Butyricimonas faecalis: one gene and its partner. The protein of the gene in region 1 interacts with the protein of each later gene in a pairwise test. Links are inferred from orthologs where the notes say so. Each region holds a gene or a part of one and is shown on either strand. Other genes may lie near its edges.

Region 1 (5,106 bases):
GGACAAATTAAGACAGGGTCATTAAGCCGTTCTGACCGAATGGCAAAATACAACCAATTACTTCGGATTGAAGAAGAATTAGGTGATAATGCCCAGTTTTATGGACGGAAGTTTTGCAAGTAATTAAGTTATTCATAAAATGCAAAGACTCTTATGGCATAGCTGTAGGAGTCTTTCCTTTTAGAGATAGGTAATATGCTTGATTTGTAGTACATTTATGGTTGTTTGTCTGAAATGCAAATCATTCTTTTTCTTGTTCTTTTTTGGGTTTACCCTCTACGATCATGACGATCTCTCCTTTTACCCCGTTTTCGGTGTAATGATCAATTAGTTCTTTTAATGTACCCCGTTGGAAGTCTTCGAAAAGTTTACTGATCTCGCGAGCTACGCAGGCATGGCGGTTTTCCCCGAAGAATTCAGCCATTTGTTCGAGGGCTTTTACTAAGCGGAATGGTGATTCGTAAAATATCATCGTGCGTTCCTCTTCAGCGAGGGCTATGAGTTTCTTTTGGCGGCCTTTTTTTTGTGGTAGAAATCCCTCAAAACAAAAACGATCACAGGGTAGGCCTGAGTTGACGAGAGCCGGAACAAATGCTGTGGCTCCAGGTAAACATTCTGTTTCTATTCCTTGCTCGATGCAGGTACGTACAAGTAGAAATCCCGGGTCGGAGATTCCCGGTGTTCCGGCATCACTGATTAAGGCTATGTCTTCACCTTGAGCAATGCGCTCTGTAATACGACTTACTTGCTGGTGTTCATTGAATTTATGGTGTGAGAGCAAGGGCGTGTTAATCTCGTAATGTTTTAATAGTTTTGCAGAGGTTCGGGTATCTTCGGCAAGTACAAGAGGTACTTCTTTTAGTATGCGAAGTGCTCTCAGCGTAATGTCTTCAAGATTACCGACTGGAGTTGGAATCAGATATAATTTAGCCATAATAATTGATAATTGAAAGTGAATTTCGATCTTCAATAGGTTACAGGGGCAAAGGTAGGGAATAAAATATTTACATGTATGAGGTGGGAGAATTTTATTTGTTAACACGAAAGGTGTCGTATTGTATTTATTTACAAATGATTGATGCAACATTCACGGCCAAATTGCCAAAGATGTGAAAAAAAAATCACGTTTTCTTTGGTTGGAATGAAATTTGCCGTATATTTGCAACCGCTAAAGCAAAAGATGGTCCGTTCGTCTAGGGGCTAGGACGCAAGATTCTCATTCTTGTAACACGGGTTCGATTCCCGTACGGACTACTAAGGCAAAGAGCAAGATATTAACGATGGTCCGTTCGTCTAGGGGTTAGGACGCAAGATTTTCATTCTTGTAACACGAGTTCGATTCTCGTACGGACTACCGAGATTTTAGTGGGTTTTATGGTCCGTTCGTCTAGGGGTTAGGACGCAAGATTTTCATTCTTGTAACACGAGTTCGATTCTCGTACGGACTACAAAGTTGAATTAAATTAATTTGTAGAGATGGCAAATCATCAATCATCAGAAAAAAGAATAAGGCAGACTGAAAAAAGAAGATTACACAATCGTTATTATGCAAAGACTGCTAGAAATGCCGTTAGAAAGCTACGTGCAATGACTGAGAAGGAGACTGCAGCAGATTTATTGCCGAAGGTTTCGGCTATGTTGGATAAATTAGCAAAAAAACATATTATCCACAAGAACAAAGCAGCTAACTTAAAGTCTAGCTTGGCTTTACATGTGAATAAATTGTAATTTTACTATTTTAAGATATTGAGGTAACAGACAGAATGTTTGTTACCTCTATTTCTATGTGTCGCTGGATCTTGAGAAATTGTTTCTCGAGATTTTTTTTATTGTAAAAAAATAGCTATATTGCCAGCAATAAAGAAAAAATATGGCTGAAAATTATATCCCGATTTCCTCGTGGGCGGAAGACGACAAGCCTCGGGAAAAGATGTTGTCGAAAGGTGTTGCTACACTTTCAACAAATGAGTTACTCGCAATTTTAATCCGTTCGGGGTGTGGAGGGGAATCTGCCTTGGATTTGTCTCGTCGGATATTGTTAGATCTTAGTAATGATTTGAATACGTTGGCTCGTCTTTCTGTTTTGGATTTTACGAATCGTTACAAAGGAGTAGGGATGGCAAAGGCTGCTTCGATCGTTGCTGCAATGGAATTAGGGCGCCGCCGGGCGTTGTCTGCGGTAAGGGAAGAGCCATCCGTGGCAACTAGCCGGGATTTGTATGATTATCTCCAACCATTAATTGGGGATCTGGATCATGAAGAGTTTTGGGTAGTGGCCCTGTCTAGTGCTTGCCGGATTAAGTCATGTGATCGTTTGTTTTCGGGGGGAATTGAAAGCACGATTATTGATATTCGTATGATATTCAGGAGGGTGCTGGAATCAAAAGCATGTTCTATTGTGATCGCTCACAACCATCCTAGCGGCAATAACCGTCCGAGTTCTCATGATATTACTTTGACGAAGAAAGTGCAGGAGGCAGGACGGGTGTTGGATATCATGATACTGGATCATATTATCGTTTGCCCTGATCGGTATTACAGTTTTGCGGATAATGGAATGCTTTAATCCTATTAAGTGCTAAAAGTTGAATCAGAAGGATATCTTTTATTATCTTTGTGGCAGCTATTGATGTCATATTGACACTTGTTGTGATTGTTAATGTGACATGTTGAGACTTGGCAGGGATTTTGCTTAGAATAAATAGTTTAAAATGTTTATTCATAAAAATATATACGATATGGCAGAAGAGAAGATGTCGACTCAGGAGAACGAGTTTGAAGAGTCACAGATGAACGAAATGGAGAAAGAAGAAGTGAATTCTGGAAAACATCACGAGGAGGCTCACAAAAAGAAAGAGGACAAGTCGTGTAAAAAAGAAGACAAACAGCTTGAAGAGTTGGGACAAAAGTTGATCGAAATGAATGATAAATATTTACGTTTGTCTGCAGAGTTCGATAACTACCGGAAACGTACTTTGAAGGAAAAAATGGAGTTGACGAAGAGTGCTGGGGAACAATTGTTGAGTAATATTTTACCTGTGGTGGATAACTTTGAACGTGCCTTGAAAAGTATGAGTACGGCGAAAGATGTGGCAGCTCTGAAAGAAGGAGTAGATTTGATTTATGCTAATTTCAAGTCTTTTTTGACACAAAATGGTGTAAAAGAAATCGAAACTGAAAATGCTGATTTTAACACGGATATTCATGAGGCGGTAACGACAATTCCAGCCCCGACCCCTGAGTTGAAGGGAAAAGTGTTGGATTGTATTGAGAAGGGGTATTATTTGAATGACAAAGTTATGCGTTTTGCAAAAGTGGTTGTTGGTGAATAAAATATAGTTGCGTGGTAATGGAAAAGAGAGATTATTATGAGGTGTTGGGGGTATCTAAGAGTGCTGATGCCACTGAGATTAAGAAAGCATATCGGAAACTGGCTTTGAAATACCACCCGGACAAGAATCCGGGAGACAAGGAGGCCGAGGAAAAATTTAAAGAAGCTGCAGAGGCATATGATGTGTTGAGTAACGAGGAAAAGAGACATCGTTATGACCAATTCGGATATGCTGGTGTTGGTGGCGCCGGACAAGGAGGTTTTGGTGGAGGCATGAGTATGGATGATATTTTCTCTCAATTCGGGGATATTTTTGGGAGTTTTGGTGGCTTTAGTGGTTTCGGTGGTTTTGGCGGTGGACGTGGTTCTCGTCGGGTAAATCGGGGAACTAATCTGAGAGTGAAAGTTAAAATGAGTCTTCAAGAAATTGCTACTGGAATTGAGAAGAAAATTAAGGTGAAAAAATATGTGGCTTGTCAACATTGTAACGGAACGGGGGCAAAGGATGGAAAATCCTATTCTACTTGTTCTACTTGTAAGGGATCAGGGCAGGTGACCCGAGTACAGAATACAATATTGGGGGCGATGCAAACTACTTCCACGTGTCCGACTTGCGAAGGTGAAGGAAAAATTATTAATGAAAAATGTACTTTCTGTAATGGAGAGGGTGTGTTGATGTCGGAGGAGGTAATTTCTATCAACATTCCGGCAGGAGTGGCAGAAGGAATGCAATTATCATTGAGTGGTAAGGGAAATGCAGCTCGTCGCGGAGGCGTGAACGGGGATTTGATCGTGTTGATAGAAGAAGAAGAACATCCGGAGTTGGTGCGGGATGGGAATGATTTATTATATAACGTGTTTATCGGGTACCCGGAAGCTGTATTAGGAGAAACAGTTGAAATTCCGACTATCGAAGGGAAAGTGAAGGTGAAGATTGAGGCTGGGACCCAACCAGGTAAGATATTGCGTTTACGGGGCAAAGGTTTGCCTGATGTAAACGGTTATGGTAAAGGTGACTTGTTGGCAAAGGTGAACGTGTGGATTCCTAAGAATTTGTCTAAGGATGAGAAGAAGCTTGTGGAAAAGATGAGAGAGACGGAAGGTTTTAAACCGGGGAGTGGCGATAAAAAAAGCATCTTCTCCAAGATGAAGGATTTTTTTGATTAAAAGATAAATTTATGATTACACTGACACAATTAGAATATGTTGTTGCAGTCGATGAATTCCGGCATTTTGCAACAGCAGCCGACAAGTGTTTCGTGACACAGCCGACACTGAGTATGCAAATTAAGAAGTTGGAAGACGATCTGGGTGTAATCATTTTTGATCGGAGTCGACAGCCGGTAGTTCCCACTGACATTGGATATAAGTTGATAGAGCAGGCTAGAATAGTGTTGGCTTCGACACAAAGAATAAAAGAGATTATTAATGAAGAGAAACAGGAAGTAGCGGGATCTTTGAAAATAGGTATTATTCCCACGCTAGCTCCTTATTTATTACCGATATTTATCGGGGACTATATTCGTCGTTATCCAGGGGTACAAGTGGAAGTGGAGGAATTAATCTCGGAAGAGATTATCCGGCGATTGAAACACGACACGTTGGACGTGGGAATATTTGTGACCCCTTATCATGATAGTAAGATTGTAGAGCAGCCCGTGTTTTATGAGGAAATGATGATTTACGCTCATCCCGATCACGAACTTTTAAAAAAGAAAGACGTAAAAACACAAGATATTGCAACTCCTGAATTATGGATGTTGGGTGACGGGCAT
Region 2 (5,722 bases), 3.5 Mb from region 1 along the record:
ATATTGCGACTGCGGAAGGAGATTATTTGGTAGTGAACGGTAAGGTGTATAACAGGGTAAATGGAGATAAAGCAAAAGCAGATTGGAATCCGGAACTAGTATTTCTTGCAGAACCTAGAGATTATTATGCGGCTTCTTCAATTGGTTATTCTGTGGGACTTATGTTTTATGATAACCTGCATAATCGGTTTATGGTAAATAAAGATGGGGTCGGGTATTTTAGTTTTATTACCGGGAAAGATTATGATTTTTCCAATTATGATCCGAATGATATAGGAGAGGGAATTGAGTTGATTGTTATGGGAAATCAAAGTTCTCGTAAGGATTTTATGTGGGAATTGATGAAAAATACGAAAACGGGTGAATATATACTGCTTAAAAGTAAAACGGGCTTTAATTCATCTTGGCAAACGATATTTGTTGCTGAAGATAAAAAAGTTCTCTCGAAAAGTGAATTTCCCCATTTGTATGAAGCGTCGAGTTTTATTGCTGGAACGAAGTTGTTTTTTGCTAATTCCTATCCTTGGAAAGATTATGTTTTAGGGCAGCCTAATATTTTCTTCTTCTTGAGCAATAATAAGATATATGCGTTTAATATTGGAACGCTTTCCGAGGCGGTATTAATTGATGGTGATGTTGAGAATTACACCATAACGGGGATGGATTGCACCGAGATAAAAGATCCACAGGGTATAGAAGACACATATGTGCAACTTACTGTAGCTGTAAAAGATCGTGGTTTGAGTGATAAACCTGGAGGAATTGCCGTTTATCGTTTGAACAACGTTGGTGGTCTTTCCGCGGAAAAGATCTATGCAAAAACTGGATTCTGTGATGAGGTACTTTATACCGTAGAAAAGTTGAATTAATCGAATGACAGATAGAGGATGTGTTAAATTTTACATTCTCTATCCATGTTCAGATTGAATTAAAATGTTACAGAGAGAGAGTCTAAAAAAATTGTGTATCTCTCTCTCGTTCTTTTTGTTATTAAATGAATGGAAGTAATTTATTCGTTATGAAAAAAGGTATTCTTTTCCTTCTTTTTTATGTTGTATTTTTTGAAAGTTATAGTCAACAAAGAATAGAGGGTAATGTCGGAGATGCTCAAATCAATAAAATTTATTTGTTTGAAGTTGTAAATGAGTTTAGAGAAATATATCGTGTGATTGATTCCGCTGAAGTTCATAAAGGAAATTTTGAGTTTGTTTTGAATGAAATGACGCCGGAGCTTTATTTCGTGGGAGATAATCTTAAACATGGTGGTTATTTTTTTCTAGATGGAAAAAATGTAAAATTGACAGCAGAACGAGTGACGGAGGAAGGAATAACATGGAGTGTAAAAGGCTCTCCGTTGGATAAATTGTATCGTGAATTTGCTAATGAACTATATGTTGCCACGAATAAACATATTCAAGATTCTTTGGATCGTTGTTTCTTTCGGGCACGTGATATGGGCGATGAGGCTGAAATGGCAAGAATTAAAAAAGAGTCAATCCCTTATTACACAAAAGAAAAAGAGATAGAACAGGCATTGGTAAACAAATATTTGGAGAAAAACAGGAATAACCCTTTCGGGATATACCTCTATTATTCTAAAATATTTCAGTTTAAAAATTTTCCAACATTAAACGATGTTGATAAAGAGAGAGCCTATATTAAGACTTTCGGGTCCAAAGCAAAGAAAACCCGTTACATGACTTGGATGGGAGAACAATTGATGATTTACGAGAATTGTTCTATTGGTCATGAGGCTCCCGAAATTGTAGGAAAAGATACTTTAGGTAATATAATACGTTTGAGTGATTTACGGGGTAATTATGTGTTGATTGACTTTTGGCATTCATATTGTCATTGGTGTCGGAAAGAAGTTCCAGCATTAAAGAAAGCGTTGAAGCATTTTGAAGGAAAAAATTTTAAAATATTAGGCGTTTCTTCTGATTTCTATGAGGAGAGATGGAAAAAAATTATTCGGGAAGATGGGAGCTTTTGGGAGCACATGATTTTAGGACGAGGTAATCCGGCTTCACGCTTATATTGTGTTAGAGCTGTTCCATATATTGTGTTAATCGGCCCGGACGGGAAAATTTTGGCAAAAGAGTTGAGGGGGCAGGATTTAATAGATGTTCCGGATAAATTTGTGAAGTAAATGAATCATTTGAATTCAATCGTGAATATCTTGTAAATATTTCGGGAATGGATGATACCGGTAAAGACGACTTAAAATTAAGTGAAGTCGTCTTTACCTCTTTTTTTGAGCATTTATATATTCCTATCAAGGTTATAAAAAACTAATTAATAGCATAATATTTAATAACGTGACAATTCCACCGATCACGTACAGGAGCCATTTCGTGTAAGTTGAGTTTTTGTATTTTCCCATGACCTTGGAAGACGAGGTGAGGTAAACCTGCGTGAAAATCGTGATCGGCAACTGTACGCTTAGGGCCATCTGCGAGTAAATCAACCCTTGGAAAGGATTCGATACCACCATGATCAAGGCGAAAGCGATAATCAGGGAAGTTAGTACACCGATGCGGGAGTGGTTATCCTTGATATCGTAGGGTTCCTTGTATATCCCGGCAAAAATAGAGCCGGCTGCCATGCCCGAAGTAATAGTAGAGGAAATGCCGGCAAACAAGAGAGCCACGGCGAAAATCACGGAGGCATTATTCCCGAGTAACGGTGCCAACAGGGAATTGGCTTGTTCCAATTCCGTGACGGGAGTTCTAGTCCCGAAAAATGCGGCGGCGGCCAACAGGATCATGGCGCTGTTGATGGCCCAACCGATCAACATGGAAAGAATCGTGTCGGCATACTCGTAGCGTAGTTGCTTCTTGATGATTTTGTCGTCCTGTATATTCCATTGGCGGCTTTGGATGACCTCGGAATGGAGAAATAGATTGTGGGGCATCACCACGGCCCCGAGCACGCTCATGATAACGACCATGGAACCATCGGGAAAAGCGGGGGTAACCCACGCGGGTAGAGCTGTGTTCCAATCGATTTCCACCAGGGAAAGCTCGTAGATGAACGATAAACCGATGATGGAAACGAAGGCGATAATCCATTTCTCGATCACCCGATAGGTATTAGTGAACAACATGATGACCACGAAAAGCAACACGAGTATTGCCCCGGCCCGGATCGGGATGTTGAATAACATTTGCAGGGCAATGGCTCCACCCAGAATCTCGGCCAGCGAGGTGGAGATGGAGGCGAGCATGGCCGAGTAGAGGATCCCTTTGGCATAACGGGGTTTCAGGTACTCGCTGGCGGCTTCCGAAAGGCACAAGCCGGAGGCAATCCCCAAGTGTGCCACGTTGTGCTGCAACACGATCAGCATGATCGTGGACAGGGTGACCATCCATAATAGTGAATAACCGAATTCTGCTCCGGCGGCCAGGTTGGAGGCCCAGTTTCCCGGATCAATAAAGCCCACGGTGACTAATAGACCGGGACCGATGTATTTGAATATTTCCAATCCCCCGAGCTTGGGAGTATGTTTTGCCGTGTTCAGTAGTTCCTTGAATTGTTTAAACATATTGTTCAAGTTAAAAGCTAAAAACTAAAGGTTAAAAAACGATCGTGTAATTTTATTCTTATTTTTGAGGTCTCAAAAGTACGAATAACGATGAATATTTGTTCTCGCGATCGTGAACTTTTAGTATTAACTTTTAACTTTTGATCTTCATGCTGATTCCTGTACTTCTCGTGGCAGCCTCTTTGGTTGTACTTTATTTCGGGGCTGATTTTTTGGTAAAAGGTAGCGCGTCTTTGGCCGTGCGTTTTGGAATATCTCCTTTAGTTGTCGGTTTGACCGTGGTGGCTTTCGGAACAAGTGCACCGGAGTTGTTGGTTAGCGTGCAGTCGGCGTTGGAGGGTAATCCGGGTATTGCCGTGGGGAACGTGATGGGATCCAATATATTCAATGTTTGCGCTATTCTTGGTATTTCGGCTATGATTTACCCGTTGCGAGTGAATTCCCGGTTGATTCGTTTGGATGCGCCCGTGATGCTGGTGGCCACGTTGCTGTTCGTGGGGATATTTCGTAACGGGAGTTTCGGAAGATGGGCCGGAATCTTGTTTTTTGCCGGGATATGTGCTTATACGATTTACTGCGTGTACAAGGCCAAGCGGGGAGAGGCTGTTGAAGGGGACGAGGAAATCAAACCCACGAAGAGTTGGATGTTGGATGTCGTGTTGGTGATTGCGGGACTTGCTTTGTTGGTATGGGGATCGGGCTTGCTTGTCGATAATGCCGTGATTATCGCGAAAGCCCTGGGATGGAGCGAGGCGGTGATCGGGCTGACGATCGTGGCGGCAGGAACGAGTATGCCGGAACTGGCAACCTCCGTGGTGGCCGCGTTGAAGAAACGTACGGATATTGCTATCGGTAACGTGATCGGTTCGAATATATTCAATCTTTTGGCTGTTTTGGGATTAACCGCGACGATTGCGCCCGTGGAGACCAACCAGATTAACTGGACGGATATGCTGGTGATGCTCGGAACTTCTTTACTGCTTTTGCCTTTCATGCGCACGGGATTCAAGATCGGGCGGGGGGAAGGTGTGGTATTATTTGTTATTTATGTCGCTTATACATTGTATCTGATTGTTTGGTAAAGTAGGAAGGGGGAATTGGAGTGGTTATATGATAAAACGTTTGTTTGTTGTTATAACAATTCTTGTGAAGCTGTATTCCTGTAACGCGGGCTCTCTATTGGAGTTTCTATCCGATAGAGCTATTATGCTGTGATCAAATTGCTACCATAAACCTATCACCCTGTTAATAATTGCTATCGTACTACAATAATTTCGTATTTTAATGGGAGGGGAATAGGAGCGGAATGGGAGGGGAATGGGAGCGGCTCGCAATATGATGGCAATATAATGCCAAGATGATAGCATTTTGATAACGTTATTTCACATTAATTCGATGTCCATGTTTATGGAACACCGTTAAAAATTTTTATATCAATAACGGCTAACCGTTATTGATATAAAAACCGTTTAATACTTTTCTTGGGTGTTTTTTCGAATTCTTCGTTGTATATCGTGATTTTCGCGATCTGGCTGTATGCCGGAAGGGTTTCGTTCACTTGTTTCCGGTTTTCTTCCATGATGGCGGTAATGGCCTCGTCCGAGTTTTTATTGTCGGCATTGATGGCCTCGAAGTCGGGATAGATTAAGGCGGTGAGTTTGCCTTCTTTCTCGACAACGATGGATTCGCATACGTAGGGAAGGTTATTCAGATGATCCTCGATTTCTTCCGGGTAAATGTTCTGGCCACTGGGACCGAGAATCATGTTTTTACTGCGTCCCTTGATGAAAAGATTACCTTCCTCGTCAATCAGGCCGAGGTCTCCCGTGCGGAGCCATCCATCGGGCGTGAAAGCGGCTTGTGTGGCGGCTTCGTTTTTGTAATACCCGATCATGAGGTTGTCTCCTTTGGCAAGGATTTCACCAACGATGTGCGCCGGATCCGGGGAGTCTATTTTTAGTTGCATGCGAGGTGCCGCTTTTCCGCAGGAACCTTTTTTGAAAGTTTCCCATCCGGCATACGAGAGAATCGGTCCGCATTCGGTCATCCCGTAACCCACGGTATAGGGAAAGTTTATCGAGTGTAAAAACTCTTCAACTTCTTTATTCAGGGCTGCCCCGCCGACGATGAGTTCCTTGAAATTACCGCCGAAGGCATCGATGACTTTCTGGCGGATGG

What was found.
Region 2: the proteins of D8S85_RS14935 (region 1) and D8S85_RS00050 interact in binary tests that used the Escherichia coli proteins (3 or more experiments, as listed by UniProt). The link is inferred for Butyricimonas faecalis from one-to-one orthologs.

What each region holds. Positions count from the first base shown.
Region 1 is NZ_CP032819.1:3,510,549-3,515,654, forward strand. Bases 1,725-4,535 are described here. They hold D8S85_RS14935 (nucleotide exchange factor GrpE), read left to right. Parts: upstream 1,725-2,738; coding sequence 2,739-3,332; downstream 3,333-4,535. Other genes in these bases: rpsT (30S ribosomal protein S20), read left to right, coding at 1,725-1,728; radC (RadC family protein), read left to right, coding at 1,871-2,566; dnaJ (molecular chaperone DnaJ), read left to right, coding at 3,350-4,498; D8S85_RS14945 (hydrogen peroxide-inducible genes activator), read left to right, coding at 4,510-4,535. Also shown: eno (phosphopyruvate hydratase), read left to right, coding at 1-123; rsmI (16S rRNA (cytidine(1402)-2'-O)-methyltransferase), read right to left, coding at 242-934; more of rpsT, read left to right, coding at 1,477-1,724; more of D8S85_RS14945, read left to right, coding at 4,536-5,106. UniProt on the Escherichia coli protein: Participates actively in the response to hyperosmotic and heat shock by preventing the aggregation of stress-denatured proteins, in association with DnaK and GrpE. It is the nucleotide exchange factor for DnaK and may function as a thermosensor.
Region 2 is NZ_CP032819.1:14,055-19,776, forward strand. The notes cover bases 1,414-4,403. They hold D8S85_RS00050 (Nramp family divalent metal transporter), read right to left. Parts: upstream 3,545-4,403; coding sequence 2,282-3,544; downstream 1,414-2,281. Other genes in these bases: D8S85_RS00045 (TlpA disulfide reductase family protein), read left to right, coding at 1,414-2,149; D8S85_RS00055 (calcium/sodium antiporter), read left to right, coding at 3,694-4,403. Also shown: D8S85_RS00040 (PKD-like family lipoprotein), read left to right, coding at 1-869; more of D8S85_RS00045, read left to right, coding at 1,019-1,413; more of D8S85_RS00055, read left to right, coding at 4,404-4,626; D8S85_RS00060 (AMP-binding protein), read right to left, coding at 4,995-5,722. UniProt on the Escherichia coli protein: H(+)-stimulated, divalent metal cation uptake system. Involved in manganese and iron uptake. Can also transport cadmium, cobalt, zinc and to a lesser extent nickel and copper. Involved in response to reactive oxygen.